DNA from 2 places in the Streptococcus sp. 1621 genome. Region 2 is predicted to be linked to the other one. Evidence: predicted binding sites of a transcription regulator. Region 2 holds the regulator's gene; the other holds the start of a gene.
What was found. Region 2 encodes CtsR, which represses protease genes until heat stress. Its sites were predicted from a motif close to TTGGTCAAAAAAGGTCAAANA; they were not measured.
Positions count from the first base shown of each region.

Region 1: a site for CtsR is predicted at 8,866-8,886, ahead of HT697_RS07430 (ATP-dependent Clp protease ATP-binding subunit). Genes of this name have one in related genera too.

Region 1 is NZ_VMLJ01000033.1:40,961-57,375, reverse strand. It holds gene HT697_RS07465 (FtsW/RodA/SpoVE family cell cycle protein) at 1-460, shown strand, start outside; gene HT697_RS07460 (DJ-1 family glyoxalase III) at 471-1,025, shown strand; gene HT697_RS07455 (HAD family hydrolase) at 1,110-1,673, shown strand; gene gyrB (DNA topoisomerase (ATP-hydrolyzing) subunit B) at 1,688-3,634, shown strand; gene ezrA (septation ring formation regulator EzrA) at 3,716-5,443, shown strand; gene HT697_RS07440 (DUF1827 family protein) at 5,629-5,928, opposite strand; gene HT697_RS07435 (NUDIX hydrolase) at 5,987-6,439, opposite strand; gene HT697_RS07430 (ATP-dependent Clp protease ATP-binding subunit) at 6,569-8,827, opposite strand; gene HT697_RS07425 (DUF1797 family protein) at 9,058-9,288, opposite strand; gene HT697_RS07420 (amino acid ABC transporter permease) at 9,478-10,161, shown strand; gene HT697_RS07415 (amino acid ABC transporter ATP-binding protein) at 10,161-10,895, shown strand; gene HT697_RS07410 (bifunctional methylenetetrahydrofolate dehydrogenase/methenyltetrahydrofolate cyclohydrolase) at 11,074-11,931, shown strand; gene HT697_RS07405 (phosphate ABC transporter ATPase) at 12,068-12,889, shown strand; gene HT697_RS07400 (NAD(P)H-hydrate dehydratase) at 12,904-13,743, shown strand; gene rpiA (ribose-5-phosphate isomerase RpiA) at 14,041-14,724, shown strand; gene HT697_RS07390 (phosphopentomutase) at 14,738-15,949, shown strand; gene HT697_RS07385 (DUF1697 domain-containing protein) at 15,951-16,415, shown strand, end outside.
Region 2 is NZ_VMLJ01000028.1:64,561-80,975, reverse strand. It holds gene glpK (glycerol kinase GlpK) at 1-797, opposite strand, end outside; gene HT697_RS06745 (helix-turn-helix domain-containing protein) at 956-2,383, opposite strand; gene hslO (Hsp33 family molecular chaperone HslO) at 2,548-3,420, shown strand; gene dusB (tRNA dihydrouridine synthase DusB) at 3,407-4,387, shown strand; gene HT697_RS06730 (RICH domain-containing protein) at 4,465-6,909, opposite strand; gene HT697_RS06725 (isoprenylcysteine carboxyl methyltransferase family protein) at 6,986-7,513, opposite strand; gene HT697_RS06720 (HAMP domain-containing sensor histidine kinase) at 7,681-9,024, opposite strand; gene rr06 (two-component system response regulator RR06) at 9,021-9,674, opposite strand; gene HT697_RS06710 (ATP-dependent Clp protease ATP-binding subunit) at 10,198-12,630, opposite strand; gene HT697_RS06705 (CtsR family transcriptional regulator) at 12,632-13,090, opposite strand; gene HT697_RS06700 (ABC transporter ATP-binding protein) at 13,209-13,937, opposite strand; gene HT697_RS06695 (ABC transporter substrate-binding protein) at 13,937-14,944, opposite strand; gene HT697_RS06690 (ABC transporter permease) at 14,983-15,741, opposite strand; gene HT697_RS06685 (thiamine-binding protein) at 15,704-15,994, opposite strand; TPP riboswitch at 16,063-16,165, opposite strand; gene cbpD (choline binding-anchored murein hydrolase CbpD) at 16,248-16,415, opposite strand, start outside.

The sequences.
Region 1 (16,415 bases), on a different contig from region 2:
AGGGCAGATTGCCATTGGGAGCGGTGGCTTATTTGGTCAAGGTTTTAATGCTTCTAATCTGCTTATCCCAGTTCGAGAGTCGGATATGATTTTCACGGTCATTGCAGAAGATTTTGGCTTTATTGGCTCTGTCCTTGTTATCGCCCTCTATCTCATGTTGATTTATCGTATGTTGAAGATTACTCTCAAATCAAATAACCAGTTCTACACCTATATTTCCACAGGTTTGATTATGATGTTACTCTTCCACATCTTTGAGAATATCGGTGCTGTGACTGGCCTACTTCCTTTGACTGGGATTCCCTTGCCTTTCATTTCGCAAGGGGGATCAGCTATTATCAGTAATCTGATTGGTGTTGGCTTGCTTTTATCGATGAGTTACCAGACTAATCTAGCTGAAGAAAAGAGCGGAAAAGTCCCATTCAAACGGAAAAAGGTTGTATTAAAACAAATCAAATAAGGAGAAAATCATGGTAAAAGTAGCAGTTATGTTAGCTCAGGGCTTTGAAGAAATTGAAGCTTTGACAGTTGTAGATGTCTTGCGTCGTGCAAATATCACTTGTGATATGGTTGGGTTTGAAGAGCAAGTGACGGGTTCGCATGCAATCCAAGTAAGTGCAGATCGTGTCTTTGATGGTGATTTATCAGACTATGACATGATTGTTCTTCCTGGAGGGATGCCTGGCTCTGCACATTTACGTGATAATCAGGCCTTGATGCAAGAGTTGCAAAATTTCGAACAAGAAGGGAAGAAACTGGCGGCCATTTGTGCGGCGCCAATTGCCCTCAACCAAGCAGGGCTATTGAAAAATAAGCAGTACACTTGCTATGATGGCGTTCAAGAGCAAATCCTTGATGGTCAATACGTCAAGGAAACAGTAGTGGTAGATGGTCACTTGACAACCAGTCGAGGTCCCTCTACAGCCCTTGCTTTTGCCTACGAGTTGGTGGAGCAATTAGGAGGGGACGCAGAGAGTTTACGAACAGGAATGCTCTATCGAGATGTCTTTGGTAAAAATCAGTAAAACGGGAGTTATTCTCTCGTTTTTTATGTGGAAAAATCAGGGAAATCATCGCTTTTTTCATAAAAAAATGCTATAATGAAGGGTATGAAATACCACGATTATATCTGGGATTTAGGTGGAACTTTACTGGATAATTATGAAACTTCAACAGCTGCATTTGTTGAAACATTGGCATTGTATGGCATCACACAAGATCATGACAGCGTCTATCAGGCTTTAAAGGTTTCTACTGATTTTGCGATTGAGACATTCGCTCCCAACTTAGAGCATTTTTTAGAAAAATACAAGGAAAATGAAGCCAGAGAGCTAGAACACCCGATTTTATTTGAAGGAGTTTCTGACTTATTGGAAGATATTTCAAATCAAGGTGGCCGTCATTTTTTGGTCTCTCATCGAAATAATCAGGTCTTAGAAATTTTAGAAAAAACTTCTATAGCAACCTATTTTACAGAAGTGGTGACTTCTAGCTCAGGCTTTAAGAGAAAACCAAGTCCAGAGTCCATGATTTATTTAAGAGAAAAATATCAAATTAGTTCAGGTCTTGTCATTGGTGATCGACCGATTGATATCGAAGCAGGTCAAGCTGCAGGTCTTGATACCCACTTGTTTACCAGTATCGTGAATTTAAGACAAGTATTAGACATATAAGAAAAAGGAATAAGATGACAGAAGAAATCAAAAATCTGCAGGCACAGGATTATGATGCCAGTCAAATTCAAGTTTTAGAGGGCTTAGAGGCTGTTCGTATGCGTCCGGGGATGTATATCGGATCAACCTCAAAAGAAGGTCTTCACCACCTAGTCTGGGAAATTGTTGATAACTCAATTGACGAGGCCTTGGCAGGATTTGCCAGCCATATTCAAGTCTTTATTGAGCCAGATAATTCGATCACTGTTGTCGATGATGGACGTGGTATCCCAGTCGATATTCAGGAAAAAACAGGTCGACCTGCCGTTGAGACTGTCTTTACTGTCCTTCACGCTGGAGGAAAATTTGGCGGTGGCGGATACAAGGTTTCAGGTGGTCTTCACGGAGTAGGGTCATCAGTAGTTAATGCCCTTTCCACTCAATTAGACGTTCATGTCCATAAAAACGGTAAAATTCATTACCAAGAATACCGTCGTGGTCATGTTGTTGCAGACCTTGAGGTGGTTGGGGATACAGATAGAACTGGAACAACGGTTCATTTTACTCCGGACCCAGAAATCTTCACTGAAACAACAACTTTTGATTTTGATAAATTAAATCAACGGATTCAAGAGTTGGCCTTTCTAAATCGTGGTCTTCAAATTTCAATTACAGATAAGCGCCAAGGTTTAGAACAAACAAAGCACTACCATTATGAAGGTGGAATTGCTAGTTACGTTGAATATATCAACGAGAACAAGGATGTTATCTTTGATACACCAATCTACACAGATGGTGAGATGGATGATATCACAGTTGAAGTAGCCATGCAGTACACAACGGGTTACCATGAAAACGTCATGAGTTTCGCCAATAATATTCATACCCATGAAGGTGGAACGCATGAACAAGGTTTCCGTACAGCCTTGACACGTGTTATCAACGATTATGCTCGTAAGAATAAGTTGCTGAAAGACAATGAAGACAACCTAACTGGGGAAGATGTTCGCGAAGGATTGACTGCAGTTATCTCAGTTAAACACCCAAATCCACAGTTTGAAGGACAAACTAAGACCAAACTGGGGAATAGCGAAGTGGTCAAGATTACCAATCGTCTCTTCAGTGATGCCTTCTCCGATTTCCTCATGGAAAATCCACAGATTGCCAAACGTATCGTGGAAAAAGGGATTTTAGCTGCTAAGGCTCGTGTGGCTGCCAAGCGTGCGCGTGAAGTCACTCGTAAAAAATCTGGTTTGGAAATTTCCAACCTTCCAGGGAAACTAGCAGACTGTTCTTCTAACAATCCTGCTGAAACAGAACTCTTCATCGTCGAAGGAGATTCAGCTGGTGGATCAGCAAAATCTGGTCGTAACCGTGAATTTCAAGCAATCCTTCCAATTCGCGGTAAGATTTTGAACGTTGAAAAGGCAAGTATGGATAAGATTCTAGCTAACGAAGAAATTCGTAGTCTTTTCACAGCGATGGGAACAGGATTTGGAGCAGAATTTGATGTTTCGAAAGCCCGTTACCAAAAACTTGTTTTGATGACCGATGCCGATGTCGATGGAGCCCACATTCGTACCCTTCTTTTGACCTTGATTTATCGTTATATGAAACCAATTCTAGAAGCTGGTTATGTTTATATCGCCCAACCACCAATCTATGGTGTCAAGGTTGGAAGCGAGATTAAAGAATATATTCAGCCAGGAGCAGATCAAGAAATTAAACTCCAAGAAGCCTTGGCTCGCCATAGTGAAGGACGTGCCAAACCAACCATTCAGCGTTATAAAGGTCTGGGTGAAATGGATGATCACCAATTATGGGAAACAACCATGGATCCGGAACATCGCTTGATGGCTAGAGTTTCTGTGGACGATGCTGCAGAAGCAGATAAAATCTTTGATATGTTGATGGGGGATCGAGTAGAGCCTCGTCGTGAGTTTATCGAAGAAAATGCCGTCTATAGTACACTTGATGTCTAAAAAATCGGGAGAAGTAGTTCCCTTGGTCTAAAAAATATGATATAATCATTACGATTGTTTCAAGTAAAAAAGGAGTTTGATATGTCTAATGGACAACTAATTTATTTAATGGTTGCAATTGCAGTCGTTTTAGTTCTGGCTTATGTAGTGGCGATCTTTCTACGTAAGCGAAACGAGGGAAGATTAGAGGCGCTAGAAGAAAGAAAAGAAGAACTATACAATCTTCCAGTAAATGATGAAGTAGAAGCTGTAAAAAATATGCACTTGATTGGACAAAGTCAAGTGGCTTTCCGTGAATGGAATCAAAAATGGGTCGATTTATCTCTCAACTCTTTTGCCGATATTGAAAATAATCTCTTTGAAGCAGAAGGCTATAACCATTCATTTCGTTTTCTCAAGGCCAGTCATCAAATTGATCAAATTGAGAGTCAAATTACTTTGATTGAAGAAGATATTACTGAAATTCGCAATGCTTTAGCAGACTTAGAGAAGCAAGAATCTAAAAATAGTGGTCGTGTTCTTCATGCTTTGGATTTATTTGAGGAACTTCAGCATAGAGTTGCTGAAAATTCAGAACAGTATGGTCAAGCCTTGGATGAAATTAAAAAACAATTAGAAAATATCCAATCTGAATTTTCACAATTTGTAACTTTGAATTCATCGGGTGACCCAGTAGAAGCTGCTGTGATTTTGGATAATGCTGAAAATCATATCTTGGCTTTAACGCATATTGTTGATCGTACACCAGCAATTGCAGCAACATTATCTAAAGAGCTACCAGATCAACTAGAAGATTTAGAAGATGGTTATCGTAAGCTCTTAGATGCTAATTATCATTTTGTTGAAACGGATATTGAAGCGCGTTTCCACTTGCTTTATGAAGCATTCAAGAAAAACCAAGAGAATATTCGTCAGTTGGAATTGGATAATGCCGAGTATGAGAATGGACAGGCACAAGAGGAAATCAATGCCTTGTATGATATTTTTACTCGAGAAATTGCTGCTCAGAAAGTAGTGGAAAATCTACTTGCAACTCTTCCAACTTACCTTCAACATATGAAAGAGAATAATACTTTATTGGGAGAAGATATTGCACGTTTGAGCAAGACCTATTTACTTCCTGAGACAGCTGCAAGCCATGTTCGTCGTATTCAGACAGAATTAGAGAGTTTTGAGGCAGCTATTGCTGAGGTAACTTCAAATCAAGAAGAACCAACCCAAGCTTATTCAGTTCTTGAAGAAAATCTTGAGGATTTACAAACTCAACTAAAAGATATTGAAGATGAGCAAATTTCAGTTAGTGAGCGCCTGACACAAATTGAGAAAGATGATATCAATGCACGTCAAAAGGCCAATGTTTATGTCAATCGTCTCCATACTATCAAGCGATACATGGAAAAACGCAATCTGCCAGGTATTCCACAAACTTTCTTGAAGTTATTCTTTACGGCAAGCAATAATACTGAGGATTTAATGGTTGAGTTAGAACAGAAAATGATTAACATTGAATCTGTTACCCGAGTTCTTGAAATTGCAACGAATGATATGGAAGCTTTAGAAACGGAAACTTATAATATTGTACAGTATGCAACCTTGACAGAGCAACTATTGCAATATTCTAACCGCTATCGCTCATTTGATGAACGCATTCAAGAAGCATTTAACGAAGCTTTAGATATTTTTGAAAAAGAATTTGATTATCACGCTTCATTTGACAAGATTTCGCAAGCATTGGAAGTGGCAGAGCCTGGTGTAACCAATCGCTTTGTTACCTCATATGAGAAAACACGTGAAACGATTCGTTTTTAATAAAAGAAAAAGATTTGATTGTGTGAGAAACAGAATCAAATCTTTTTCTATAGTAGTATCTTTAGCAAAAGATTTCAAAATGATAAAAACGCATAATAGCAGGTGTAGAAACTCTTGCTACTATGCGTTTTATTATGGAAAGACTTATTGGACTTTCGCTCAAGTCGAGTTTTTACTCAATTTCCTTACTTGATTGGGATTGAAATTCCAATTAATTTCTCTGAGTAGAGTGTCTTGATATTGGCTTCATCAATAGAGTCCTTATCAATTTTACGTTTCAAGAAAAATTCTTGAATGGTTTCGATTTCAGGTTCACGAATAGCACGGTGTTTGTTTGAGATGAGGATTTCATAGTGAAGCGGCGCTTGGGTAAAAATAACATCTGTATTCCCCGCAGAATAAACCTCAACAAGGGTTGCATCGGTACTTTCTAGCTGACTTTTTACAAGTTGCGAGTGTGAGTTTGTCGTATTGATAAGCTTCATAATATTTCCTCCGATTTTCTAATTCTATTATAGCACTTTTTGAATAAAGTCGCTTGATTTAGTCAATATTATGCTGTTTTTTCCAAGATTCAATAGCCCATTTATGACTACCACGTTTGAGATTTTCAATAGCCTCATCAATAGGGAACCAGGCAATATGATTAAAGTCTTCTAGTGGTTTTTGAACTTCCTTGAAAGAAGTCGCTTCATAGAGGTAGGCAGGATTGTAGTAGTAGGTATCGCGGTGACGAGAGTAGAAATATTCGTCAGCTTGTCCGTAATAGACACCAATTTCAGCTGTGAATCCAAGCTCTTCAATCAATTCACGTTTTAGGGCTTCCTGATGATTTTCCCCTGCTTCAATTTCGCCACCTGGTAAGAACCAAGCGCCATTAGGCGCTTGAACAAGAACAATTTGTTTTTGTTCAGCGTCTGGAATAACCGCATATACACCGTAACGTGAAACATAGTCTGTATTCGCTTTTTTTTCTCCGAAAGTTGGGTTTGCCATTGCATTTTCCTCACTATCTAGTATCGTTATTATTATCATAATGGACAAAGAGCAAGCTGTCAAGAAATTACAGTTATTTTAGTAAAAAAGAGCAGAAAATTTTCATTTTCTACTCCCTTTCTATAGGATTTATACTTCTTTTTCAGAAGTCTTTACTTCAGCTTTTTTGGCAGATTTAATTTGAATCTTGCCCTTGCTGGTCATAACTGCCTTGAGGTCTTTTTCGCTTGGATTTTCAAGGTAGTAGTCAGTGATTGCGTCCTCAATATAGTCTTGAATAGTGCGGCGAAGTGGGCGTGCTCCCATTTTTGGATCATAACCGAGGTCAACTAACTTTTCCTTGACCTTGTCAGTTACATCTAAATGAATGTTATTGCTAGAGAGGCGCTTGTTAACATCTGCTAGCATGAGCTCGACAATCTGAAGGAGGTTATCTTTGCTGAGAGCCTTAAATTCGATAATACCATCAAAACGGTTCATAAACTCTGGGCTAAAGAAGTTGCCGAGTTCGCCGAGAACAGAGTTGGTACGTCCTTCTCTAGCAGCCCCAAATCCAACGCTGGCTTCTGCCTTACCTGTACCTGCATTTGAGGTCATGATGATGATGGCATCCTTGAAGCTAACGGTGCGCCCTTGCCCATCTGTCAAACGGCCATCGTCCAAGACTTGAAGGAACATATGCATGACATCTGGATGGGCTTTTTCTACTTCATCGAGAAGGATGAGAGAATATGGATTGCGGCGAACTTTTTCAGTTAATTGACCAGCCTCATCATAGCCAACATAACCTGGAGGAGCGCCGACCAACTTAGCCACACTATGTTTTTCCATGTATTCACTCATATCAAAGCGAATCATACTGTCAGCAGAACCAAAGAGTTCGATAGCTAGTTGTTTGGAAAGTTCTGTCTTACCGACACCAGTTGGTCCGACGAAGAGGAAGCTTCCGATTGGGCGGTTAGGTGTACCGAGACCGACACGATTACGGCGAATAGCCTTGGCAATCTTATCGACAGCATCATCTTGTCCAATAACATGAGACTTGAGATCTTCGGCTAGATGGATGAGTTGAGATTGTTCTTTCTCTTTCAAATCACCAACAGGGATATTGGTTTTCTGCTCAATAATGTGCTCAATAGTTTTCTCGCTGATGATAGGAGTATCTTGGTCTGTGACCTTTTTCTTTTGCATTTCTTTATACTTGGCAATCTGGTCGCGGAAATAGGCAGCCTTCTCAAAATCTTCTTCTCGTGTAGCTTGAGATTTGAGATTTTCAGCCTCAATCAAGCGCTGATCAATGACTTTAGGATCCACAAAATTCAAGGTCAAGTTCATCTTAGAACCTGCTTCATCTAGGAGGTCAATGGCCTTGTCAGGTAAGAAGCGGTCTTGAATATAACGATTGGAAAGAGTTGCAGCTGCTTCAATTGCAGCATCGGTATATTGAACGTGGTGATAGTCTTCGTATTTCTTTTGAATTCCTTTGAGGATAATGATTGTTTCGTCCACCGTTGGTTCATCGACTTTGACAGGCTGCATACGACGCTCTAAGGCAGCATCCTTTTCAATGATACGGTATTCATTGAGGGTAGTAGCGCCGACAAGTTGCAGTTCTCCACGAGCAAGGGCTGGCTTGAGGATATTTCCAGCATCCATATTACCATCGCTCGCAGAACCTGCACCGACAATTTCATGGATTTCATCGATAAAGAGGATAATATCCTCACGTTTGCGAATTTCTTCCATGAGTTTTTGCATGCGTTCTTCAAATTGTCCTCGGATACCTGTTCCTTGAACCAAGCTAACCACATCCAAGCGGATGACTTGTTTGCCTTGGAGTTTATGTGGAACATCGCCATCAACGATTTTCTGAGCTAGACCTTCGACAACGGCCGTTTTTCCGACACCTGGTTCACCGATAAGGACAGGATTATTCTTGGTTCTACGATTGAGAATCTCGATGACACGGATAATCTCATCGTCGCGCCCGATAACGGGGTCAATGTCTCCACGACGGGCAATCTCAGTTACGTTGATACCAAATTCTTCTAGCAGGCCTTTTTCTTGGCTTGGGGGCGGAGTTTGAGCAGATCCACGATTTTGGGAACCATAACCGCCGTTTCCACCGTAACCTCCACCTGATTGGGTTGGGGGAATAGGAGGAGTGTTGTTAGAAGGTCTGAAATTGTTTAGGTCGTTGAAGAAATCACCAAAGGGATCGAAATCACGATTGTTCAAATCTGTCATGCCTTTAAAGAGACTGTTATTAGGGTCTGTTTTGATAATCTTATAGCAGTTTTGACAGAGGTCAATTTGTTTTTGTTTTCCATTGAGATTGGTGTAAAGATGAATTGTTGAGTCGTTAATTTTACAGTTTTGACAAAGCATACATCTACCTCATTTCTTTCTTTAGCCTGACCTGTTTAAAGGTCAAAAATAGTCAAATTTCTATACTCTCATTATAACAGGATTGGGGTGTAAAGCAAGTAAAAAGATTGTAGCTTTGAGAAGTTGTTACAATGAAAATCTTCGTGGATTTGGACTATAAAAAAATCCTATTTGTGAGACAAAAAGGATTTTGGTTAGACATGCAGGGTGTAATCCCAGCTTGTTTTGTATTAGTAAAGGAGTTCGTAAATCTCCATTGCAATCAAGTCAATGCTATCAAAAGTATAAGTTTCGCGAGCTTCTACATCACGAAGGGTAAAGATTGATCCGTTTTCTTCGTCGTGGCTGTATGCAACTTCTGCAACAACAACTCCTTCGCGTTCAAAATTACGTTTTAAATTTCCGCCATCGTTTGCCATTGCTTCAAGGCGGTTGATGATTCTAACCAAATGTGATTCCATTTTGATTCTCCTTCATTTCTTATCGTTACTATTTTACCATAAAGGAGGCCAACTTGCCTAGAAAAAACTAAGATTTCTCGCTAATTCTGCTAGTTTAAAGATTTTTAAATAAATTGGATAAAAGATTTGAATTTTAATTCAATACATGTTATAATCATACAGTACTCTATTTTAGAAAGCAGTGTGACTATGAATTTTTCTTTTTTACCTAAGTATTTACCTTATTTTAACTATGGGGCTGTTGTGACGGTTCTCATTTCTATCTGTGTTGTCTTTTTGGGAACTATTTTAGGGGTTGTCTTGGCTTTTGGGCAACGTTCAAAGTTTAAACCGCTTGTTTGGCTGGCCAACTTGTACGTTTGGATTTTCCGCGGGACGCCGATGATGGTTCAGATCATGATTGCCTTTGCTCTAATGCATATCAATGCTCCGACTATTCAGGTTGGGATTTTGGGTGTTGATCTTTCTCGTCTGATTCCAGGGATTTTGATTATCTCTATGAACAGTGGTGCTTATGTTTCTGAGACTGTTCGTGCTGGAATCAATGCGGTTCCAAAAGGTCAGCTAGAAGCGGCTTATTCGCTAGGGATTCGTCCTAAAAATGCGATGCGCTATGTGATTTTGCCACAAGCAATCAAAAATATCTTGCCAGCTTTGGGGAACGAATTTATCACCATTATCAAGGACAGCTCCCTCTTATCAGCTATCGGTGTCATGGAGTTGTGGAACGGGGCTACAACAGTTTCTACAACAACCTATTTACCTTTGACACCACTTTTATTTGCAGCCTTTTATTACTTGATTATGACTTCTATTTTGACAGTAGCCTTGAAAGCTTTTGAAAAACGTATGGGACAAGGAGATAAGAAATAATGACAGAAACCTTGATAAAAATTGAAAATTTACATAAATCATTTGGAAAGAATGAAGTATTGAAGGGCATCAACCTCGAGATTAAAAGAGGAGAAGTTGTCGTTATCATCGGTCCTTCAGGGAGCGGGAAATCTACCTTGCTTCGCTCTATGAATTTATTGGAAGAAGCAACCAAGGGGAAGGTTATCTTTGAGGGAGTCGATATTACGGACAAGAAGAATGACCTGTTTGCTATGCGTGAGAAGATGGGGATGGTTTTCCAACAGTTTAATCTCTTTCCTAATATGACTGTGATGGAAAATATCACCTTGTCACCTATCAAGACCAAAGGTGAGAGCAAGGCAGTTGCTGAGAAGAGAGCCCAAGAACTTTTGGAAAAAGTTGGTTTGCCAGATAAGGCAACTGCTTATCCACAGAGTTTGTCAGGTGGGCAGCAACAGCGGATTGCCATCGCGCGTGGGTTGGCCATGGAACCTGATGTTTTGCTCTTTGACGAGCCAACTTCAGCCTTGGATCCTGAAATGGTAGGTGAGGTATTGGCTGTTATGCAAGACCTTGCCAAATCAGGAATGACCATGGTTATCGTAACACATGAAATGGGATTTGCCCGTGAGGTGGCAGACCGTGTCATCTTTATGGCAGACGGTGTGGTTGTTGAAGATGGAACACCAGAACAGATTTTTGAACAAACCCAAGAACAACGGACTAAGGATTTCTTGAGTAAGGTTTTATAGGTTAGCTTTGTTAAGCTATTTGTAACCAATTTTAAACTTTCAAGACAAGATTAGTGAAAAGCTCGACCAGAGCTTTTTCTTATAGTTTGAAACTATAGGATAGCCTAGGAAAGAAGTGTTAGAGGGGACTAGCGGTTTTTGGTATAATGGAAGATATTTGAAAGAAAAGAGAAGTGATATGACACAGATTATTGATGGGAAAGCTTTAGCGGCCAAATTGCAGGGGCAGTTGGCTGAAAAGACTGCAAAATTAAAGGAAGAAACAGGTCTAGTGCCTGGTTTGGTAGTGATTTTGGTTGGGGACAATCCAGCCAGCCAAGTCTACGTTCGCAACAAGGAGAGGTCAGCTCTTGCAGCTGGTTTCCGTAGCGAAGTAGTGCGAGTTCCAGAGACCATTACTCAAGAGGAATTGTTAGACCTGATTGCTAAATATAATCAGGATCCAGCTTGGCATGGGATTTTGGTTCAGTTGCCATTACCAAAACACATTGATGAAGAGGCGATTCTATTGGCTATTGACCCAGAAAAGGATGTGGATGGTTTCCATCCCTTAAACATGGGGCGTCTCTGGTCTGGTCATCCAGTCATGATTCCTTCGACACCTGCAGGAATTATGGAAATGTTTCATGAATATGGGATTGATTTAGAAGGTAAAAATGCGGTTGTCATCGGTCGTTCAAACATTGTTGGAAAACCCATGGCTCAGCTTCTTTTGGCCAAGAATGCTACAGTGACTTTGACCCATTCACGTACTCATAATCTTGCCAAGGTAGCTGCTAAAGCAGATATTCTTGTAGTAGCAATCGGTCGTGCTAAGTTTGTGACTCCTGATTTTGTGAAACCAGGTGCGGTAGTCATTGACGTTGGGATGAACCGCGATGAAAATGGTAAGCTCTGTGGGGATGTTGATTATGAGGCGGTTGCCCCACTTGCTAGCCACATCACGCCAGTTCCTGGAGGTGTCGGTCCTATGACCATTACTATGCTGATGGAGCAAACCTATCAGGCAGCACTTCGGACATTGGATAGAAAATAAGAGAAAAATCGCTGAAGAGAGTGTATTTTCTATAGCTATATCTGAAATGGCAGAAATGAGTATTAAATTTTAGAAATAAGTTTATAAAAGGAGGTCTGCGCCTCCTTTTTGTTGTATAATGGAGTGAGGTGATTAGATGATTTTAAAAATTTATAATGGGGAATATAGTTTACAATGGGATGGAATATACTACTTAGCACTAATTGATTATCCAAATATTCAAGAGTGGGAATTAGAAAAAATTGCTAAATTTATAGCTTACGAAAAACTTCATAAACGTCAAACAAGTATTGACTGTGCTGATTCTTGTTTAAAAAAAGAAATTTTAGATTACATCTGTCAGCATCCCTTTCTGCCACCATTTACCCCTACAAATAAAATAGTAGCCTCGACTTATGATCTACATAAGAGGTTAGTGACTTCAGACTACTGTAGTCATACTACGACTATAGATGCAGCTATTTCTATCTTTAAAACAGGTCAGCTCTTATCTGCTGTGAAAGCCTTTGGGCGAGATGCTGAGGAGTTGGTTTTGGATAGTAGAAATGCTGCATCGGATCCGATAGATTATTTTGACTATGTCATGTTAGGGTGGTCAAATACAAGTTCTGGTTATCGATTAGCGATGGAGCGTTTATTAGGTCGAGCTCCTTCAGAGAAAGAATTACAAGACAAGTTTATTCCTGGAGTGAGTTTTCATTTTATCTATACAGATTTGATTAAAGTTACTGGTTATATTTTTGATGGCTACCATGTTGCAAAAATTAAGGACATGTTGAATTTATTTAGTGAGTTGTATATTTGTGTTATTCCAACTCATAATAAGAGCCAATTTGAAAATATTATTCCAACTAAAATACAAGATAGGGTGCATTATCTTGACTATGCTGGAGAAGACTTAGAAGAGTGGACTAAGAAAGTCTATCAAGTTGTTTTAAAACAATCAGATAAAGGATAGTTGAGGAAAAAAGGATGAAAGTGATTGATCAAACCTTACTAGAAAAAATTATTATTGAACGTTCTCGTACAAGTCATAAAGGAGACTACGGTCGTCTGCTCTTGCTGGGTGGAACTTATCCTTATGGTGGTGCCATCATCATGGCTGCCTTGGCAGCAGTAAAAAGCGGTGCAGGATTGGTGACTGTTGGAACAGATAGAGAAAATATCCCAGCTTTGCACAGTCATTTACCTGAGGCTATGGCCTTTTCTCTTCAAGACCAGCAATTGTTACAAGAGCAATTGGAGAAGGCAGAAGTTGTCTTGATGGGGCCTGGTTTACGAGACGATGCTTTTGGAGAAGAACTAGTCAAACAGGTCTTTGCTGGCTTAAAAAAGAATCAGATTTTGATTGTAGACGGAGGGGCCTTAACCATCCTTGCTAGGACAAGTTTGTCGTTTCCATCTAACCAGCTTATCCTAACTCCCCACCAAAAAGAATGGGAAAAGTTGTCTGGTATTACGATTGAAAAGCAAAAGGAAGATGCAACGACTAGTACCCTAACTTCCTTCCCTCAAGGAACAATTTTGGTGGAGAAAGGTCCAGCTACTCGTATTTGGCAAGCTGGCCAATCTGATTATTACCAGTTACAGGTTGGCGGTCCCTATCAGGCGACTGGGGGAATGGGAGATACGCTTGCTGGGATGATTGCAGGATTTGCAGGCCAATTCCGACAGGCCAGTCTCTACGAACGTGTGACAGTAGCGACCCATCTTCATTCAGCTATTGCCCAAGAACTAGCTCAAGAACATTATGTGGTCTTGCCAACGGAGATTAGTAATTGTCTTCCTAAAGTAATGAAAAGATATGTCTAAAATAGTTAGACAAAAAATGTTGATAATTTGTATCATTATTCTTAAATTACAAAAAACGAACGTTTAGCATTCTTCTCACTGAGAAACTAAATTTGTTCGTTTTCTTACTCTTATAAATCTATTTTTGTTAGAGTTTATTTGGTTTATATCCGTACTTAAAGTGATTTGTCAGAACTCTACTTTTATTAAAAAAATTCAATTTCAAGGATAAATAAGCAGTATTCTAAAGGTATTTTTAGATGAAATAAAAGCCTTTACATGGTATAATAGAGGTAGCTCTTTAATGGAGGTGTTTGAGTGGAAAATCTGAAGAAAATGGCAGGTATCAAGGCTGCTGAGTTTGTCAAGGATGGCATGGTCGTTGGACTTGGAACAGGCTCGACTGCCTATTATTTTGTCGAAGAAATCGGTCGTCGTATCAAGGAAGAAGGATTGCAGATTATAGCTGTAACGACTTCTAGTGTGACCACTAAACAGGCAGAAGGCCTTAATATCCCACTCAAATCTATTGACCAAGTAGACTTTGTCGATGTGACGGTTGATGGTGCAGATGAAGTGGATAGTCAGTTTAACGGAATCAAAGGCGGTGGTGGTGCCCTTCTCATGGAGAAGGTGGTTGCAACACCATCTAAAGAATACATTTGGGTAGTTGATGAAAGCAAGCTGGTCGAGAAACTAGGTGCTTTTAAATTGCCAGTAGAAGTGGTTCAGTATGGTGCAGAGCAGGTCTTTCGTCATTTTGAACGAGCTGGCTACAAACCAAGTTTCCGTGAAAAAGATGGCCAACGTTTTGTGACGGATATGCAGAATTTTATCATCGATCTTGCCTTGGATGTCATTGAAGATCCAATTGCTTTCGGACAAGAATTGGACCATGTCGTTGGTGTCGTAGAGCACGGTTTATTCAACCAAATGGTGGATAAGGTCATTGTTGCTGGACGAGATGGGGTTCAGATTTTAACCTCAAGAAAAGAAAAATAGAAGGGGGCATAAGATGTCTAAATTTAATCGTATTCATTTGGTGGTACTGGATTCTGTAGGAATCGGTGCAGCACCAGATGCTAATAACTTTGTCAATGCAGGGGTTCCAGATGGAGCTTCTGACACACTGGGACACATTTCAAAAACAGTTGGTTTGAATGTCCCAAATATGGCTAAAATAGGTCTTGGAAATATTCCTCGTGAAACTCCTCTTAAGACTGTACCGGCAGAAAGCAATCCAACTGGATATGCAACAAAATTGGAAGAAGTATCCCTTGGTAAGGATACCATGACTGGGCACTGGGAAATCATGGGACTCAACATTACTGAGCCTTTCGATACTTTCTGGAATGGATTCCCAGAAGAAATCTTGACAAAAATCGAAGAATTTTCAGGACGTAAGGTCATTCGTGAAGCCAACAAACCTTACTCAGGAACAGCCGTTATCGATGATTTTGGACCACGTCAGATGGAAACTGGAGAGTTGATTATCTATACTTCAGCTGATCCTGTTTTGCAAATTGCTGCCCACGAAGATATTATTCCTTTGGACGAATTGTACCGTATCTGTGAATACGCTCGTTCAATTACCCTTGAGCGCCCTGCCCTTCTAGGTCGTATCATTGCTCGCCCTTATGTAGGTGAACCAGGCAACTTCACTCGTACAGCCAACCGTCGTGACTTAGCCGTTTCTCCATTTGCACCGACTGTTTTGGATAAATTGAATGAAGCTGGTATCGATACTTATGCTGTTGGTAAAATCAATGATATATTTAACGGTGCTGGTATTAACCATGACATGGGCCACAACAAGTCAAACAGCCATGGAATTGATACACTATTGAAGACCATGGGCCTTGCTGAATTTGAAAAAGGATTCTCATTCACAAACTTGGTTGACTTTGATGCCCTTTACGGCCACCGTCGTAATGCTCATGGTTATCGTGATTGCTTGCATGAGTTTGATGAACGCTTGCCTGAAATTATCGCAGCCATGAGAGAGGATGACCTTCTTTTGATTACTGCTGACCATGGAAATGACCCAACCTATGCAGGAACAGACCACACTCGTGAATATATTCCACTTTTGGCTTACAGTCCTGCCTTTAAAGGAAATGGTTTGATTCCAGTAGGACATTTTGCAGATATTTCAGCGACTGTTGCAGATAACTTTGGTGTTGAAACAGCCATGATTGGGGAAAGTTTCTTAGATAAATTGGTATAAAATGACGCACTATGCTTTGCTGGTGAGGGGTATTAATGTTGGTGGCAAGAATAAGGTCGTCATGGCGGAGCTTCGTCAAGAACTGACAGAATTGGAACTGGAAAAGGTTGAAAGCTACATCAACAGTGGCAATATTTTCTTTACTTCGGCAGACTCAAAATCCCAATTGATTGAAAAATTAGAGACTTTCTTTGCAGTCCATTATCCATTTATTCAGAGTTTTTCCCTAATGAGTCAAGAAGACTATGAAGCAGAAGTGGAAAATCTCCCAGCTTGGTGGAGCGAAGACTTGGAACGAAAAGACGTCCTATTTTACACTGAGGGTTTGGATGTGGATCAAGTCATCGAGAAAGTAGACAGTTTAAAACTGGAAGATGAAGTTCTTCATTTTGGAAAACTTGGTATTTTCTGGGGGAAATTTTCTGAAGAAACCTACTCTAAAACTGCCTATCACAAGGATCTGCTC
Region 2 (16,415 bases):
TAAGTATTCTTGACCATACCAGGCTCAAAGGCCAACTGTCCAAAGAGGGCTGCCTGTTGGTCACCAGCCATACCTGAGATTGGGACTTCTCCACCGTAGAAATGGAATGGGGCTGTCTTACCGTAGATTTCAGAGTTAGAACGAACTTCCGGAAGCATAGCCTTAGGAATGTTGAGAATTTCCAAAATCTCATCATCCCATTTAAGTTCTTTAATGTTATAAAGCATGGTACGAGCTGCGTTTGAGTAGTCCGTCACGTGAGCCGCACCGTCAGTCAATTTCCAAACCAACCACGTATCGATGGTACCAAAGAGCAATTCCCCTTTTTCTGCTCGCTCTTGAGCGCCTTCTACATGGTCCAAAATCCAACGAACCTTGGTCGCTGAGAAGTAAGCATCGATAATCAAACCAGTTTTTTCATGGAATTTTTCCACATAACCTTGGCTTTTTAGTTGTTCAGCCAAAGGTGCTGTCTGGCGTGACTGCCAAACGATAGCATTGTAGATAGGAAGTCCTGTTTTCTTATCCCAGACGACAGTTGTTTCACGTTGGTTGGTAATCCCGATTGCTTCGATTTGATTTGGCTTGACACCGCTTTCGATGAAAGCACCCGCAATAACTGACTGGACTGAGTTCCAAATTTCATTGGCATTGTGCTCAACCCAACCTGCCTGAGGGAAAATCTGAGTAAACTCTTTTTGGCTAGAGCTGACCTTTTCTCCTTTTTTATTAAAAATGATGGCACGAGAACTTGTAGTTCCCTGGTCAATAGCCATAATGTATTTTTCTTGTGACATGTGCTGTCCTCCTCATAAAGATCTTGAGGTGTTTCCTCTTTACACTTACTAGTATACAAAATAAAGCGCTTTCTTGTTTATCAACTTTTTTTAATTTTTTAAAAAATGTGAGGAGATTGTGTGAATTTCACAAAAAAGGCCTGGGTTAACCAAGCCTTTTAGGTAAATAATAACTGACGAATCCCTGCCAAATCTTCCATATCCAAATCATTTTTTAAATAATAGACTGGTGTTTGTTCCTTCTTATGAATCGGGTTATTGGTAACCAGCAAATCATAATGCCGAGTTCGGTCATAGGCTTCAATGGTAATAAAACGATTGTATTCCAAATACCGTTTTAAAATAGCAGCCATCCTTGAAAAGACAAGAAAACCAGATGTCAAATCAAGACCAATCCGCATATGCTGGCCACCATTTTCAGCCATATATTCGATTAACTGGAGCCATTCCCAGAGAATCTTCTTATCTAAGTCTGTCCCCTGATGAAAAGCAGGTAGAGCATGAAAAATCTCCTCTGCCGTTCCCCTAAAATCATGTTCCATCAGCAAATAAGGATGACGATTCTCTAACTGGTACTTGTAGCGGTCCTGTAAAATATAGCCCTTATAGAGATAGACTTGAGCACAAAGCTGACTGAGTTCATAGGTAATATGATCCTCTGTATAATCACCCAGCAACTCCTCCTTCTTCATTTCTTGAATCAATTGCGTCAGTAAACCTACCAACTGCCCTCCAAAACCAAGGATATACTCCATAGTATGAAGAGGAAGAATGCGATGAGATAGGAGGAAAGAGAAGAAAATCATCATCTCCCCATCCTCAGTTCCTAGAGGAAGGTGTTGCCCAGCAAAAAAGGAAGGTGCCTTTCTCAGCAAACGAAGGTAGAAAATATTGTCAAAATACCCTCGCATTTTCTCTTCTATGACTTGAAACTGACAGGCATTGACCCGAAGACGTTGTTGACTGATGTGAGCCCAGAGAACCAAGTCCAATTTCTGCCCCGAAGACAAACTCGCACCGCAGATTTCTTCTAAACAAGCAATCTCCTGCTTTCTCTCTTGTTTCTGCATGTGACCTTCCCACTCCTGACTCGACCAAACCTTGCGGAAAAGACAGAAATAGAAATAGCGAATCTGATGCTCTGGGCCTCGCCACCGTCCATTTTGGATGGATAAGTCAAATTCTGACAAAATCTGATTTAGACTAGCTAAGTGGCGACCAAGCGTAGCCTCACTAATCATCAATTCTTGAGCCAGCTGATGGGCTAAAAACTGTTGGTGGTAGAGAAGATAAACAAGAATCTGGTATTTAACCGCATTCTCCAAAAACAAACTCCGAATATCTCTCCCCTTGGTAGCTGCACCAATCGACAAACGCAGATTTTCATCTTGTAAGTGGATTGTCAGCTCTAAATCACTGTCCAAAGCCTTGTCATTGAGCAGGGTGACATATTTGGTTAGGGTTGCTTTTGAAAATCCTGTTTCCTCCATTACAGCCTTGACGGTCGTCTGAGACTCTTGTAATAGAAAGGAAAGGATTGAAAATTGGCCAGATTCGGCCTTTTCCATCAAATCTCCTAAATACATTTGTTACCCCTTTCATTTTCTATCTTAAGCATAGCATAAATCTTACAAATGCTGAAATAATCTGTTTCTCTTTTTATTTTCATGCTGATTTCTTGGTCCATTATCCTGAAAATCAGTAAACACACGGCTCCCCCTTTGGGCATTTTTATGCTAAAATAGTAGCTATGGATAAAATTATTAAAACTATATCAGAAAGCGGAGCCTTTCGTGCTTTTGTCCTTGATAGCACAGAAACCGTCCGCACTGCTCAAGAAAAACACAAAACCCAAGCTAGCTCAACTGTAGCGCTTGGTCGAACTCTTATCGCTAGCCAGATTCTCGCAGCCAATGAAAAAGGAAATACCAAACTAACAGTTAAGGTACTGGGATCTAGCTCTCTAGGGGCTATTATCACCGTCGCTGATACCAAGGGGAACGTCAAAGGTTACGTTCAAAATCCTGGTGTTGACATCAAAAAGACTGCAACTGGTGAAGTCCTAGTCGGACCTTTTGTTGGAAATGGTCAATTTCTCGTTATCACAGACTACGGCATTGGAAATCCTTATACTTCCTTGACCCCACTCATCTCTGGAGAGATTGGAGAAGACCTTGCTTTCTACCTGACTGAAAGCCAACAAACCCCTTCAGCAGTCGGTCTCAATGTCCTTTTGGACGAGGAAGATGAGGTCAAGGTTGCAGGTGGTTTCCTAGTTCAAGTCTTGCCGGGAGCCAAGGAAGAAGAGATTGCTCGCTTTGAAAAACGCATCCAAGAAATGCCAGCTATCTCGACCCTTCTCGAAAGTGAAGACCATATCGAAGCCCTCCTCAAGGCTATCTACGGTGACGAGGCCTACAAGCGTCTTTCTGAAGAAGAAATTCGTTTCCAATGTGACTGTAGCCATGAACGCTTTATGAACGCTCTTGCTAGCCTTCCAAGCTCAGACTTACAGGAAATGAAAGAGGAAGACCACGGAGCAGAAATCACTTGTCAATTCTGCCAAACTACTTACAACTTTGATGAAAACGACCTGGAGGAACTCATTCGTGACAAATCTTAATACACCTTTTATGATTGGTAATGTTGAGATTCCCAATCGTACCGTTTTAGCACCCATGGCTGGCGTGACAAACTCAGCCTTTCGTACTATTGCAAAAGAGCTCGGAGCTGGACTCGTTGTCATGGAAATGGTCTCTGACAAGGGAATCCAATACAACAACGAAAAAACCCTGCACATGCTTCATATCGATGAAGGCGAAAACCCTGTTTCTATCCAACTTTTTGGTAGTGATGAAGACAGCCTAGCACGCGCAGCAGAATTCATCCAAGAAAACACCAAAACCGATATCGTCGATATCAACATGGGCTGCCCAGTTAATAAAATCGTGAAGAACGAAGCTGGCGCTATGTGGCTCAAGGATCCAGATAAGATTTACTCTATCATCAACAAGGTCCAATCTGTCCTTGATATTCCACTTACTGTCAAAATGCGTACCGGCTGGGCTGACCCATCTCTCGCAGTAGAAAATGCCCTCGCTGCTGAAGCAGCAGGTGTTTCTGCCCTTGCTATGCATGGCCGTACCCGTGAGCAAATGTATACAGGTCACGCAGACCTTGAGACTCTCCATAAAGTTGCTCAAGCTTTGACCAAGATTCCATTCATCGCCAACGGTGACATTCGTACGGTCCAAGAAGCCAAACAACGCATCGAAGAAGTCGGTGCTGACGCAGTCATGATTGGCCGAGCTGCTATGGGAAATCCTTACCTCTTCAACCAAATCAACCACTACTTTGAAACAGGAGAGATCCTCCCTGATTTGACCTTTGAAGACAAGATGAAAATCGCCTACGAACATTTGAAACGCTTAATTAACCTCAAAGGAGAAAACGTCGCAGTTCGTGAATTCCGCGGCCTCGCTCCTCACTACCTCCGTGGAACATCTGGTGCTGCCAAACTCCGTGGAGCCATTTCACAAGCTAGCACTCTAGCAGAGATTGAGGCTCTTTTGCAATTGGATAAAGCTTAATAGACCAAAACCCGTAACTCTCTTAAAGTTTACGGGTTTTTCTTGGATTTATATAAGCAATCAATGTCTATATGAAATTAGTCATTCTCCGTCTTTTTTCCTTTTAATAGATAAACACCTACTAGAGATATTAGACCTAAGAATTCCATAAGCAACGTTGACATTGTTCCAGTTGATGGGAGTGCTTGCTTATCTTTTTTATCTGAATTTGAACGATTTTCACTCATTTGATTTGCTTTATCAGCAAGAAGAACCATTTCCTTATCATCAGATTGAGTTTTTCCTTCCCTATTTTCCTCTGGCTCAGTAGCCATTTGTTTTTTAGGAAGTGTTTTAATCGCAAACAAGCTGAAATGACTCGTTTTGAAAACGACTTGCCCATTTTCAACTGTTGATGGGAGCAACTCCAACTCTCCATTTTCTTTCACATGGTAAACTTGAATCTCAGACTCAATATTACCAATTGCAAGACGAACTACTCTCTCTCCATTGACATGGGTTTCTTTTCCATCTTTTAAAAGGGAAATATCAAATATGCGCACTGCTCCTTGCCCTGTTTGACGGATAACATTATCAATCATTTCTTTTGTTGTTACCTCTTTAAGATTGACAGAGTCTGCTTCTGTAGCAGTTTCAAACATAACAGTAATCTTGGTATTTCCATTTTGAGTTGTAAATACCTTTTGAACAGTAGATGTCGGTTGAGATGAGAGAGTAGGAGAAAGACTGTTAGATCTTGTAGGAGATGAAGAATTTGTCTCGTTTCCTGATGGTTTACTTGGGGTAGATGGTTCTACTTCTTGCTCTTTTTCTGGAGATTTTGGTTTAGTGGAAGCACTAGAACTTCCTGAAGAGCTAGTGGAACCGGAGTGACTTCCTGTGGTTGAACCTGATGGGTTCTGCTCTTTTTCAGCAGGTTTGCTTGGAGCAGGTCGCTCTGGTTTTTCTGGAGATTTTGGTTTAGTGGAAGCACTAGAACTTCCTGAAGAGCTGGTGGAACCGGAGTGACTTCCTGCAGTGCTTCCTGATGGATTCTGCTCCTTTTCCGCAGGTTTGCTTGGAGTAGGTTCCTCTGGTTTTTCTGGAGATTTTGGTTTAGTGGAAGCACTAGAACTTCCTGAAGAGCTGGTGGAACCGGAGTGACTTCCTGCAGTGCTTCCTGACGGGGTCTGCTCTTTTTCAGCAGGTTTGCTTGGAGCAGGTTCTTCTGGTTTTTCTGGAGTTTCTGGTTTAGTGGAGGATCCTGAATTTGACGAAGAAGATAAGCCCTTTTTAAAGTTAGACAAAGCTTCATCTAGTTTTGATTGACTTTCTGTAACCAGATTCTGTAGTTGGGCTTTTTGGGTTGATTCATCTAATTTATGCAAATACGTTTTTTCAATATCTTTTAGCTTTTTAATTAGCTCTACAGTATTGATATGTTGCTCTTTTTCTAAATTTTTCTTGATATCATCCAATAAACCTGTTAGATGTTTAGTGACCGCTTCCTTTGCCTTATTTCGCTCTAAGCTGATTTCTCTATTTTGATGAGTAGCTATCAGTTCATCAATTGCCTGTTTAGATTTTTCTATCAGAGCTTTCAATTCTTCTTTACTCGAAGCACTCTCAAATTGCGTACTATATTCGGATAAAGTCTTTTGAGACGCCAACAAGAGGTCTCCAAACCAAAAAGCAGCTGGATTTAATTTTGTTAAACGACTTTTTCTATAATTATCCAAAGTTGTTTTAGCTGTTTCTTTAGCTTCTTTAAGATTTGTCTCCGTAGTTTTTTCAGTAGAAACTATATTTCCTCCTTGATTTTCTACTTTTGGTGGAGTTGGATTATTATGTTCTTTTCCAGAAGGTGAATCAGAATCTAATCCTTGATTCGCAGGCTTAGTCGTATCACCTCTACCATTAGAAGAATTAGAATTTCCTGATGGTTTACTTTGTTGATTTGATAAACTATTCTTAAAGTCCTCTACCAACTTATCTAGCTTATTTTTACCCTCTTGTTCTAACCTTTTTATAGCTTGGCTATCAATACCTTCATCAAATCTTCGTTTATATTCTTCTACAATATCCTTAGCTTCTTGAATAAGCTTGTCAAACTGAGGATCTTTTTCATCAACCAATTTTTCAAGTCCTATTAAAATCTGATCTAAATACTTAGGAAACTCAGTTTTAGCTTTTTCAACTACTTCATCATGTTCTTTATTACGTATTTCCAAACTTTCTTGATGAAAGTTATTCGCTATCTCATCTAGTACTGAATAGTCCATCTCCTGTTCAATCCGCTTTCTGTACTCAGCTTTTTTATCTTCAGGTAAAGCTGTCTCTCCCAACTCTTTTATCAACTGCTGTCTATATTCCTTCAACCTATCTTGCCCACTAGATGTAACCGTGGGGGTATTCCCACCACCAACCCCTTCTGCATGGACTACTCCTCCTAAGAACAGACTAGCAACCACTACACTAGCTACTCCAATACTAAATTTACGAATTGAATAACGTACTTTTCTTTCACTTTTTGATGCAAACATAATTATTTCCTCCAATATTTTTCTTAACACTACTATATCATTTCAATATGAACTGTATATGAATTGAATCTTGTATTTATCTCTTTATACTTCCATTTGGGATTATAACTTCATGTAATAACTTTTCCTCTTCAGCTATTCGTCGATACAAAATAACTGCATAAACTGGAAAAACTAAAACAAAAGTCATATAGGCATGACTCAGCAAGGTCAAGCCAATCAACTCAGGAAGGATATTTAAAAAGTAATTGGGATGTTTTACTGTCCTAAATAAGACATGATCCACAAACTTATGATTCGGTGCTAACATCAACTTGACTGTCCAAATATCCCCAAGCAGATGAATAACAAGTAGCAACATCAACATAGAAAATATCAGGAGCACCAAACCCACAACACTCATCATATTGAAAGACGGTCGATAGACTAGGGCTTCCATAAAACAAGCCAGATAAAAAACAATATGAACCAAGGTAAGACGTTTGGTATTTTTAATGCCAAATTCTCGCCCGCCATCCCTACGAAGCCGTTTTTCATTTTCAATTGATTTCTTTAGGAACAACAAGCGAATTAAAAATACACAGATAATGATTATTGCTATCATCACAATCCCCTTTCTTTACCACTACTGTAACATCTCTATGTTAACCCAATATGAATTGAAAAAGAAAAAGAACGAAAACTGATTCCGTTCTTTGATTTACTCTATCACTACCATTCAAACTATACTTCTTCAAATCATCCTCAAGTAAGAAAAGAGTCTTACTAAAGCTAACTATCTGGTAACAAGCAGATTTTAAATTCCATCCCTTGTTCATAAGGCAAGAAACTATAGGACATACGATGACTTTCTAAGATATTCTTAACAATATAAAGACCCAATCCTGATCCTGTTTCTCTGTCTGTTACAATTTGTGAATGGTAAAAAATATCAAATAAATGTTCTAACTCTTCCTGATTCAAAGGAGCACATGTATTCCTAATAGAAAGATAACCATCTTGCTCAGAAATAGTCACAATGCCAGATTGATCTGAGTACTTAATAGCATTACTGATAAGATTTGTCAAGACTTTATCCAAAGCCTTCAAGCTCATCCTTACTTTTGTATCAGTAGTCAACTGATTATCAATCACAAGATTTTTAGAAAATGCCAATTCCTGGTATCGAGACAAAACATCTGTCAAAACGGTATTTACCATTAAAATCTCACTGCACTCTGTCCATTCTTGAAATTTAGAAGATTCCAACACTTCCTCTAGCAAGAAACTCATCTGATCTATTTTATCAATACTCTTTTCAAGATACTTAGGATGATCCTTATAATCCCCCACATTGTATTGCATATTTTCTAAGATAATCCTGAGAGTAGCTAGAGGTGTCTTTAATTCATGCGATGCTCCACGGACAAAGGAAACCTTTTGATTTTGCAATTTTACAATTTGCTCATTGCGATTTTCCAACTCATGAATAACTTTCAACAAGTGCTCATACACATCATTAATCTGTTTTCCAACTTCACCAACTTCATCTTTTCTGCTTTCATCAAAACGAATATTGTCATCCAAATCTTGCATCTTACTAGTCACTTCTGAAATGTAAAAAAGAGGATTGAGCAAGCGTTTCGTATAAAAATAAGAAAAAACAAAGGAAAAAGCAATTGTAACCAAAAATGTATAGGGGAGATACAAAAGCAAAATATTCTTTGCTTCTTTGTAGATATCCACTCCCTGCACAAACTGCACCGTTACCTGTTTACCATCTGCTGTACTAACAGGCTTATCTAACATTACGATATAATTTGATAGCTCTCCATCTTTAATATCTAAGTCATGCACAAGAGGGAGCCGCTTATCTAAGATATCTCTTTTAAGGTGAGCAGATATAGTCAAGGACTTTGAATAAGACTGGAGTAAGCTTGGAATTTCATCAGCTGTCTTAGTCTTTAAATACTCCGTAAACACTCTTGCACTCTCATTAAACTTTTCCCCCTCCAATTGAATATAATAAAAAGGAAAGGTCAAATAAATAGCTATATGAATGACTAGACCAACACCACCTAGAATTGCAAAACTTCTTAAAAAAGACTTGGTTAATAATTTAGGATTTTTTATCATAAGCTAATCTTATACCCAACATTTTTCACAGTCACAATGCAATCTAAAGCTAATTTTTTGCGAAGAGTACGAATATAGACATCAACGACCCTATCACAAGGTAAATCAGCTACATCTTTTGAAATTTCTTCCAATATCTGCTCTCTACTTAAAACTTGATTTTTATGTTGAATCAAACACTTTAGTACCAATAATTCCTTTGGTTTGAGATCAATTTCTTCATTTTTATAATGTGCTTTGTAAGAGGTAAAATCCACTGTTGCATCCTGATATTGCCAAAGATCCTCTATGACGTAGTAACGTCTGATAAGCGCTTTAATACGCTTGGCAAGCAGTACCAAAGAAAAAGGCTTTGTCACATGATCATCAGCATAGAGATCAAATACCTGTGACTGAGTAGTTTCATCTCCTAGAGCACTCAAGACGATGACAGGAATATCGTGCTCTTGATTGATTTCTTTTAACACTTCAAAACCACTCTTCCTAGGCATCATTAAATCCAGTACCATGAGATGGATAGGGAGATCCTGAAATTTTTCCAAGGCCTCTTGTCCATCCTTAGCCATAATGACGTGATAACCCTCTTCTGTCAGAAATGCTGCAATTCCTTCTCTAATCATTTCCTCGTCATCTGCAACTAAAATGTTCATCTTTCTCCCTTTCTACTACCGGAACTTCACACATCTATTCCCTGTATGTTATTTGAAAATTTCCTACCAGCCTATCATCTATGATAATGGAATGGATTTCATTTATCCGCTACTTGTTGTCAACAACAACGTCAATACAAGAAAATCATTCATCTTGCAGCTTAGTTTGATTTTTCAAATACCAGCTAGAACGGATTTGACAGGCAAAAAAGAAACAGGTCTCTTTTGAAAGGATAAAAATTTCAGATAAGACTGCTCTTTTTCTACTACACACGCTCTAAGACAAATACGATGGAGGGTAATAAACATATGAATTTTGGGTTGAATAGTGAAAACCACGGATCCTTTAGAAGCTATAGGTTTTAGTTTCATACTCTTCGAAAATCTCTTCAAACCACGTCAGCTCTATCTGCAACCTCAAAACAGTGTTTTGAGCAACCTGCGGCTAGCTTCCTAATTTGCTCTTTGATTTTCATTAAGTATCACTCCACTATGAGTTATGGTCGCTGATACTTTTATTCTTTTATGCAATATCAAATTTTAACCGGCCTGCTTTAACACCAATCTTAAGTGTGCTACCTGCCTCTAATTCTCCCTTGAGAAGAAGTTCTGCCAACTTGTCCTCCACTTCTGTTTGCAGGATTCTGCGAAGTGGACGAGCTCCCATCTCTGGGTCATATCCTTGATTTGCCAACAATTTCAGTGCTGAAGCTTGTAATTTCAAATCAATGCCTTTTTCAGCCAAACTTGCCACTAAAGGTTTAACCATAATCTTCACCACTTCCTGCATATGGTCGCTAGACAGGCTATGGAAGACCACCTTTTCATCAATGCGGTTGATGAATTCCGGTCTATAAGCCTTTTTCAGCTCTTCGAACATGCGTTTCTCCATATTCTCCTGGTCAAAACGAATGTCCTTAGCCCCAAATCCGACAGTCTTGTCATCACGAAGGGCTGTCGCACCAAGGTTTGACGTCATGATAATAATGGTATTTGAAAAGTCAACCTTGCGGCCCTTGCTATCGGTCAAGACACCGTCATCCAAGACCTGCAAGAGAACATTAAAGATATCTGGGTGGGCCTTCTCTACCTCGTCAAAAAGGAGAACGGAATAGGGTTTGTTGCGAACCTTCTCGGTCAACTCCCCACCTTCTTCATAACCCACATAACCCGGAGGAGCTCCGTTGAGACGGCTGGCTGCGAATTTCTCCATATATTCACTCATATCAAATCGAATAAGGGCTGATTCGTCGTCAAAAAGAACTTCTGCCAAAGCCTTGGCTAATTCAGTTTTTCCGACACCCGTAGGCCCTAGGAACATAAAGGAGCCAATCGGACGCTTGTGACTGCGAATCCCTGACTGGTTGCGGCGAATGGCACGGCTAATGCTTGAAACAGCTTGATCTTGACCAATGACACGTTTGTGTAGTTCAGCTTCCAGATTCAGGTATTTCTTAGCATCAGTCTGAGTCAGTTTTTGGACTGGAATACCTGACAAGCGACTCAAGGTGGTCAAAATATCAGACTCTGTCACCAAGTCTTTGTAAACAAGCACTTCCTCTTCTTTTGCAATTAGCTGAGCTGCCTGTTTCCACTTACCATCCATCAAGGCCTTGTCAGCTGGACTCAAACCTGAATCGTCTGCTTTTACATGCTTTGCCTTATTTTGCACTGTTGCTGCTGCCTCATCCAAGAGATCGATAGCAGAGTCTGGCAAGTGACGACTAGTCAAGTAACGATGAGCCATCTTAACCGCTGTTTCAACCGCTTCATCTGTGATTTGCACACGGTGATGTTTCTCATAAGTCGCCTTCAAGCCTTGCAAAATGGTCATGCTGTCTGCTACACTTGGCTCTTCAATCGTTACTTTAGCGAAACGACGAGAAAGGGCCGCATCTTTTTCGATATGTTTTTGATATTCTTCCTGAGTAGTCGCACCAACAGTTCTCAAAGTTCCACGCGCCAAGGCTGGCTTCAAGATATTAGCCGCATCCAGGGTCGAATCAATCCCGCTCCCAGAACCCATGATGGTGTGGAGTTCGTCGATAAAGAGGATTACTTGCCCATCTTCTTCAATATCCTTGATGATATTGTTCATGCGCTCTTCAAAGTCACCACGGAAACGTGTCCCTGCAACGACATTCATCAAATCCAGCTCTAACACGCTCATCTTAGCCATTTCCACAGGCACATCCCCACTAGCAATACGCTGGGCAAGACCAAGCGCTAGAGCTGTCTTCCCGACACCAGCATCCCCAACCAAGACAGGATTATTCTTGGTCTTTCGACTCAAGATTTGAATCATACGCGAGATTTCCTTATCCCGACCGATGACTGGTTCTAACTTGCCAGAACGCGCTTGCTCTGTCAAATCATGCGTATAGTCCTCGAGACCACCACTCGGAGTCTGCGGCATGCCCATCATATTGGCCATAGAATTTTGCTTGTCAGCTACTGTACGATGGCGTTGGCGTAGAGCCTTGAGGTCTTCACGAGTCCAGCCTGCACGTTCTTCTAAATTTCGACGAAGGGCAGCAATCTTGACCTGATCTTTCTTGTCTTCATAAGAAAAACCAGCCCTCTCCAAGATACGAGTCGCCAAGGCATTGCCATCATGCAAAATCGCATAGAGGACGTGCTCTGTCCCTAGCACCTTAGCATGGACCACTGACGCTACATACTCTGCTTCATCAAAAAGGACCTGCAAGCGATGGGAGAACGGCAATTCCGTAAAGGTTTCATCCTGGCTATAGTCCGTTTCAGTCAGTTCCAAAGCGACCTCTTCTAAACGGTCCATCTCATATGGATAATCATTTAAAGTCGCCCCTGCCACACTATAACTGTGATTGGACATGGCAATCAACAAGTGCCAAGACTCTAGATAATGAGCTCCAAAATGGCCAGCAACCATGTAGGCACTTTCGATACATTCATTCAATGCTTTTGAATAGTTCATCTTACTTCCCTTTTCTATCTACCTCTTGTATGACCTGTCGTAGCATGTTTGCTCGAACAACTGGAGCTTCTTCTCCTAGAACACGATCCAAAGCTACTGATACTAGCAAATTCATCTCCTGCTTGGTCATCAATTCCTGCTCAACCAAAAGCTGTAGAATATCCTCATAAATTTCTTGACTGACCTGCTCACCAATTGAGTAAAGCAGCTCCCTGAGCATTTCATGATGACTAGAAAACTCAATCCGTCCTATACGAATATAGCCTCCGCCACCACGCTTACTTTCAACCAAGTAGCCTCTACTTTCGGTAAAGCGTGTCTTGATCACATAGTTAATCTGACTAGGGACAACCTGAAAGGTATCAGCCAACTGACTCCGTTGCAACTCCACAATACCAGATTGATCTAAAATCGCCTTGATGTAGGCCTCAATATGATCCGATGTATTTTTAAATCTCATTACAAACCCACCTCTCTCTTTAAACCTTGACTATCTTTGACTATTATACCGAAATTTTCTTATTTTTAAAAGAAAAAGGGCGTTGGTAAAGGATAATCTTCACCAACTCCCTATTTTTCTACTTATCTAAGCCTAATTCTGCCAAGATTTGACGTTTGTAGGCAATCTTTTGGACTTCCTTGTCCTCATCTTCAGACCAATCTAGTTTAATTTCTGAAACAATCTGCCCAGGGCGATTTTTCAAGATATAGATGCGGTCGCTGAGACTGAGGGCCTCCTCGATACTATGCGTGATAATCAGGGTCGTCAGCTGCAACTGCTTGTGAATCTCAAGGTACCAAGCGTGGAGTTCCATCTTGGTCATCTCATCCAAGGCGCTAAAGGCCTCATCTAAGAGAAAGAGCTTGTGCCCGAAAAGGTAGGTTCGGAGTAAGGCTACACGCTGGCGCATCCCACCACTAAGTTCATGAGGGTATTTATCTCTTACAGCTGTCAACTGGAAGGTCGCAAGAATTTCATCTGCGCGGGCAATGGCTTCCGCCTTATCCACCTTTTGAATCAAGAGGGGCAGAATAATATTACCAAGCACCGTCTTATGCTCCAAGAGCAAATCCTTTTGCAACATATAACTCACGCGCCCCTTGGGATTTTCTTCACCATCAAGGACAATTCTCCCTGACTGAACTTCTAAAATCCCAGCGATTAGGTTAAAGAGGGTGGTCTTCCCTACACCACTTGGACCTAGAATGGAAACCACTTCACCTGAAGTTACCTGTAGGTTGATATCCTCTAAAATCCTCTCCTGACCATAGGCATAACTGACGTGTTCTAGTCTTATTTCTGTCATTATTTCACAAATTCGTTGGTGAAGCCTTTGTCTGTCAAGTCTTCTTTGAGGATACCATTTTCTTTATCCCATTTGTAGAAGGCATTCCAGCGAGCTGCATCAAATTGACCCCATTTTTCCTTGTCGCTTGCGTATTCTTTTGACAAGTATTTTTGAGATTCGATGACAAAGTCACGTTTTTCTTTGAGCTCAGGAGCATTCTTGATGAGAATATCTGCAGCTTCTTCTGGATGCTCCATAGCGTATTGGTAGCCTTTTTTGATGGCTTGGATGACTTTACGAGCTTCTTCTTTATTATCTTTCAGATAGTCGTTGTTTGCGATGATAACTGGTGAGTAGTAGTCAAATTCTTTAACGTAGTCTTTCAAGTACATGAAATTAGCATCTACACCTTGAGATTTGGCAAGGATACCATCCCATCCATAGTAGATCCAAGCAGCATCAAAGACGCCATTGGCAATCGGTGTGATCGAGTTTGAGTCGTTGTTTGGTACTTTTTCGACCTTCTCAAAATCTCCGCCTTGTGATTCTACCAAGGTTTTCAACATAGCAAGTTCAGTTGGGTCATTCCAAGTTCCGTATTTCTTACCAACCAAGTCCTTTGGACTAGCTACATTATCAGATTTTCGAGAGATAATTCCAGATGTATTGTGTTCTACGATAGCTGCAACGGCAGTAATTCCTGCCCCTTTTTCCAATTTTTTAGCCATGTAGTCTTGGAAATAAACTGCAAATGGTGCCTTTCCGTTGATAACCAAGTCAGAAGAACTTTCTTCTGGTGGCAATTTCAAATCAACATCCACTCCAGCTTCTTTGAAATAACCTTTTTCCTTGGCAACATAAAGCCCTGTGTGGTTGGTATTTGGTGTCCAGTCTAGGATAAAGTCAACCTTCTTAAGTTCTGCTTCTTTGTTGTCCTTAGAAGCAGTTCCTTGACCACAGGCCACAAGCACAACAGCTACAAGAGCTGTTACAAGCGTTAAAAACACTTTCCATGTTTTCTTCATTTTGATTTCCTCTTTTCTTTTTCAGAAACATTCTTATTCTACGAACGTTTCCATTTAATAACATATTTTTCACTAATATCGACCAACTTCATACCCAGAAGACTGATAATCGATACCAGAATAATAATAGCAAACATGGTATCATACTGAAACAGTTTCTTGGACTGAATCATGTAGACACCTAGTCCTTCAAATCCTCCCAACCACTCAGATACCACGGTTGTGATAAAGGCATAGGAGACACTGACCCTCAGACCTGCATAAAAGTAAGGCAGACTGACTGGAATTTTAAAATGCCACAGGATTTGCCAAGGCTTGGCCCGCATCAGACTAAACAAGGTCAACATATCCTTGTCACAATGCCTAAAACCGTCCAAAATACTAACGATGATAGGAAAAGTTGTCGTCAAAATAATCAAGACAATCTTGGGCAGAATCCCATAACCTAGCCACAAGACCAAGATAGGAGCTATAGCAATGGTCGGAATGGTCTGAACGACCACCATCATAGGGTAAATCAAGTCATTGAGCCAAGTCAAACTGTCCATGAGCACAGCCATGAGACAGGCAATCAAGACTCCCAAAATTAGACCTAGCAAAGCCACTCTCAAGGTCGCCCAGCTATGGTACCAGAGAAATTCTCTATCACGAACAAAGGCCTGAAGAATTTCAAAAGGTGTCGGCAGGATAAACTTGGGGAGAAGTTTAAGAAAACCTGCTAACTGCCAGATTGACAAGACCCCCAGAAAGCCCAATAGACTAATGTGTCGTCTCAGTATACTTTTCAAGTTTCTCATCAATACTTAAAATCTCTCCTACATTTATTTTGACATTGGCAAAGACATTATCTGCCTCCTGCCCTGCCACTTCCAGCGCTTCTTTGAGAATGCGCATGAGCTCATCAAACTCCCCTTCCAAGACCGTTTCAAATGGTGTCACCACTATGGTCACTTCTTGAGCTTGTAGATAAGCAATGACTTGATCGATAACAGCAATCCGATCAATCCCCTGTGCTAGGGGTAAAACTTGCAAGGCGATGCTTGCTTTCATAAAAACCTCCTCTTCTCGTTTTCCTTTGACAAAAAGAAAAACCTTTACCATATATGGAAAAGGTCAAGAATAGACTAAGTATCGTTCCCTCCGCTGGCATTACCCAGATCAGGTGCGGTCGAAGTTTAACACTTCCTCTCAGACTGTACACAGACTCCCATATATTATATGTATATATGATAGCGCAAATTAAGAAAAATGTCAAGGAAACTGCTTACAGAAAAGAGCAGGAAACATTTCCTACTCCAATTTTCTATACTCGTTCTCCATCACTGTTTACTCTGTAGCCATCCACCGCCGTATTAACAGCTAAGACACCTGAAGAGTAAGAATAATACCACTTACCAGAAACTTGATACCAGCCTGTTTTCATTGCCCCTGAACTATCCAGATAATACCACGAGCCATTTTCCTTTAACCA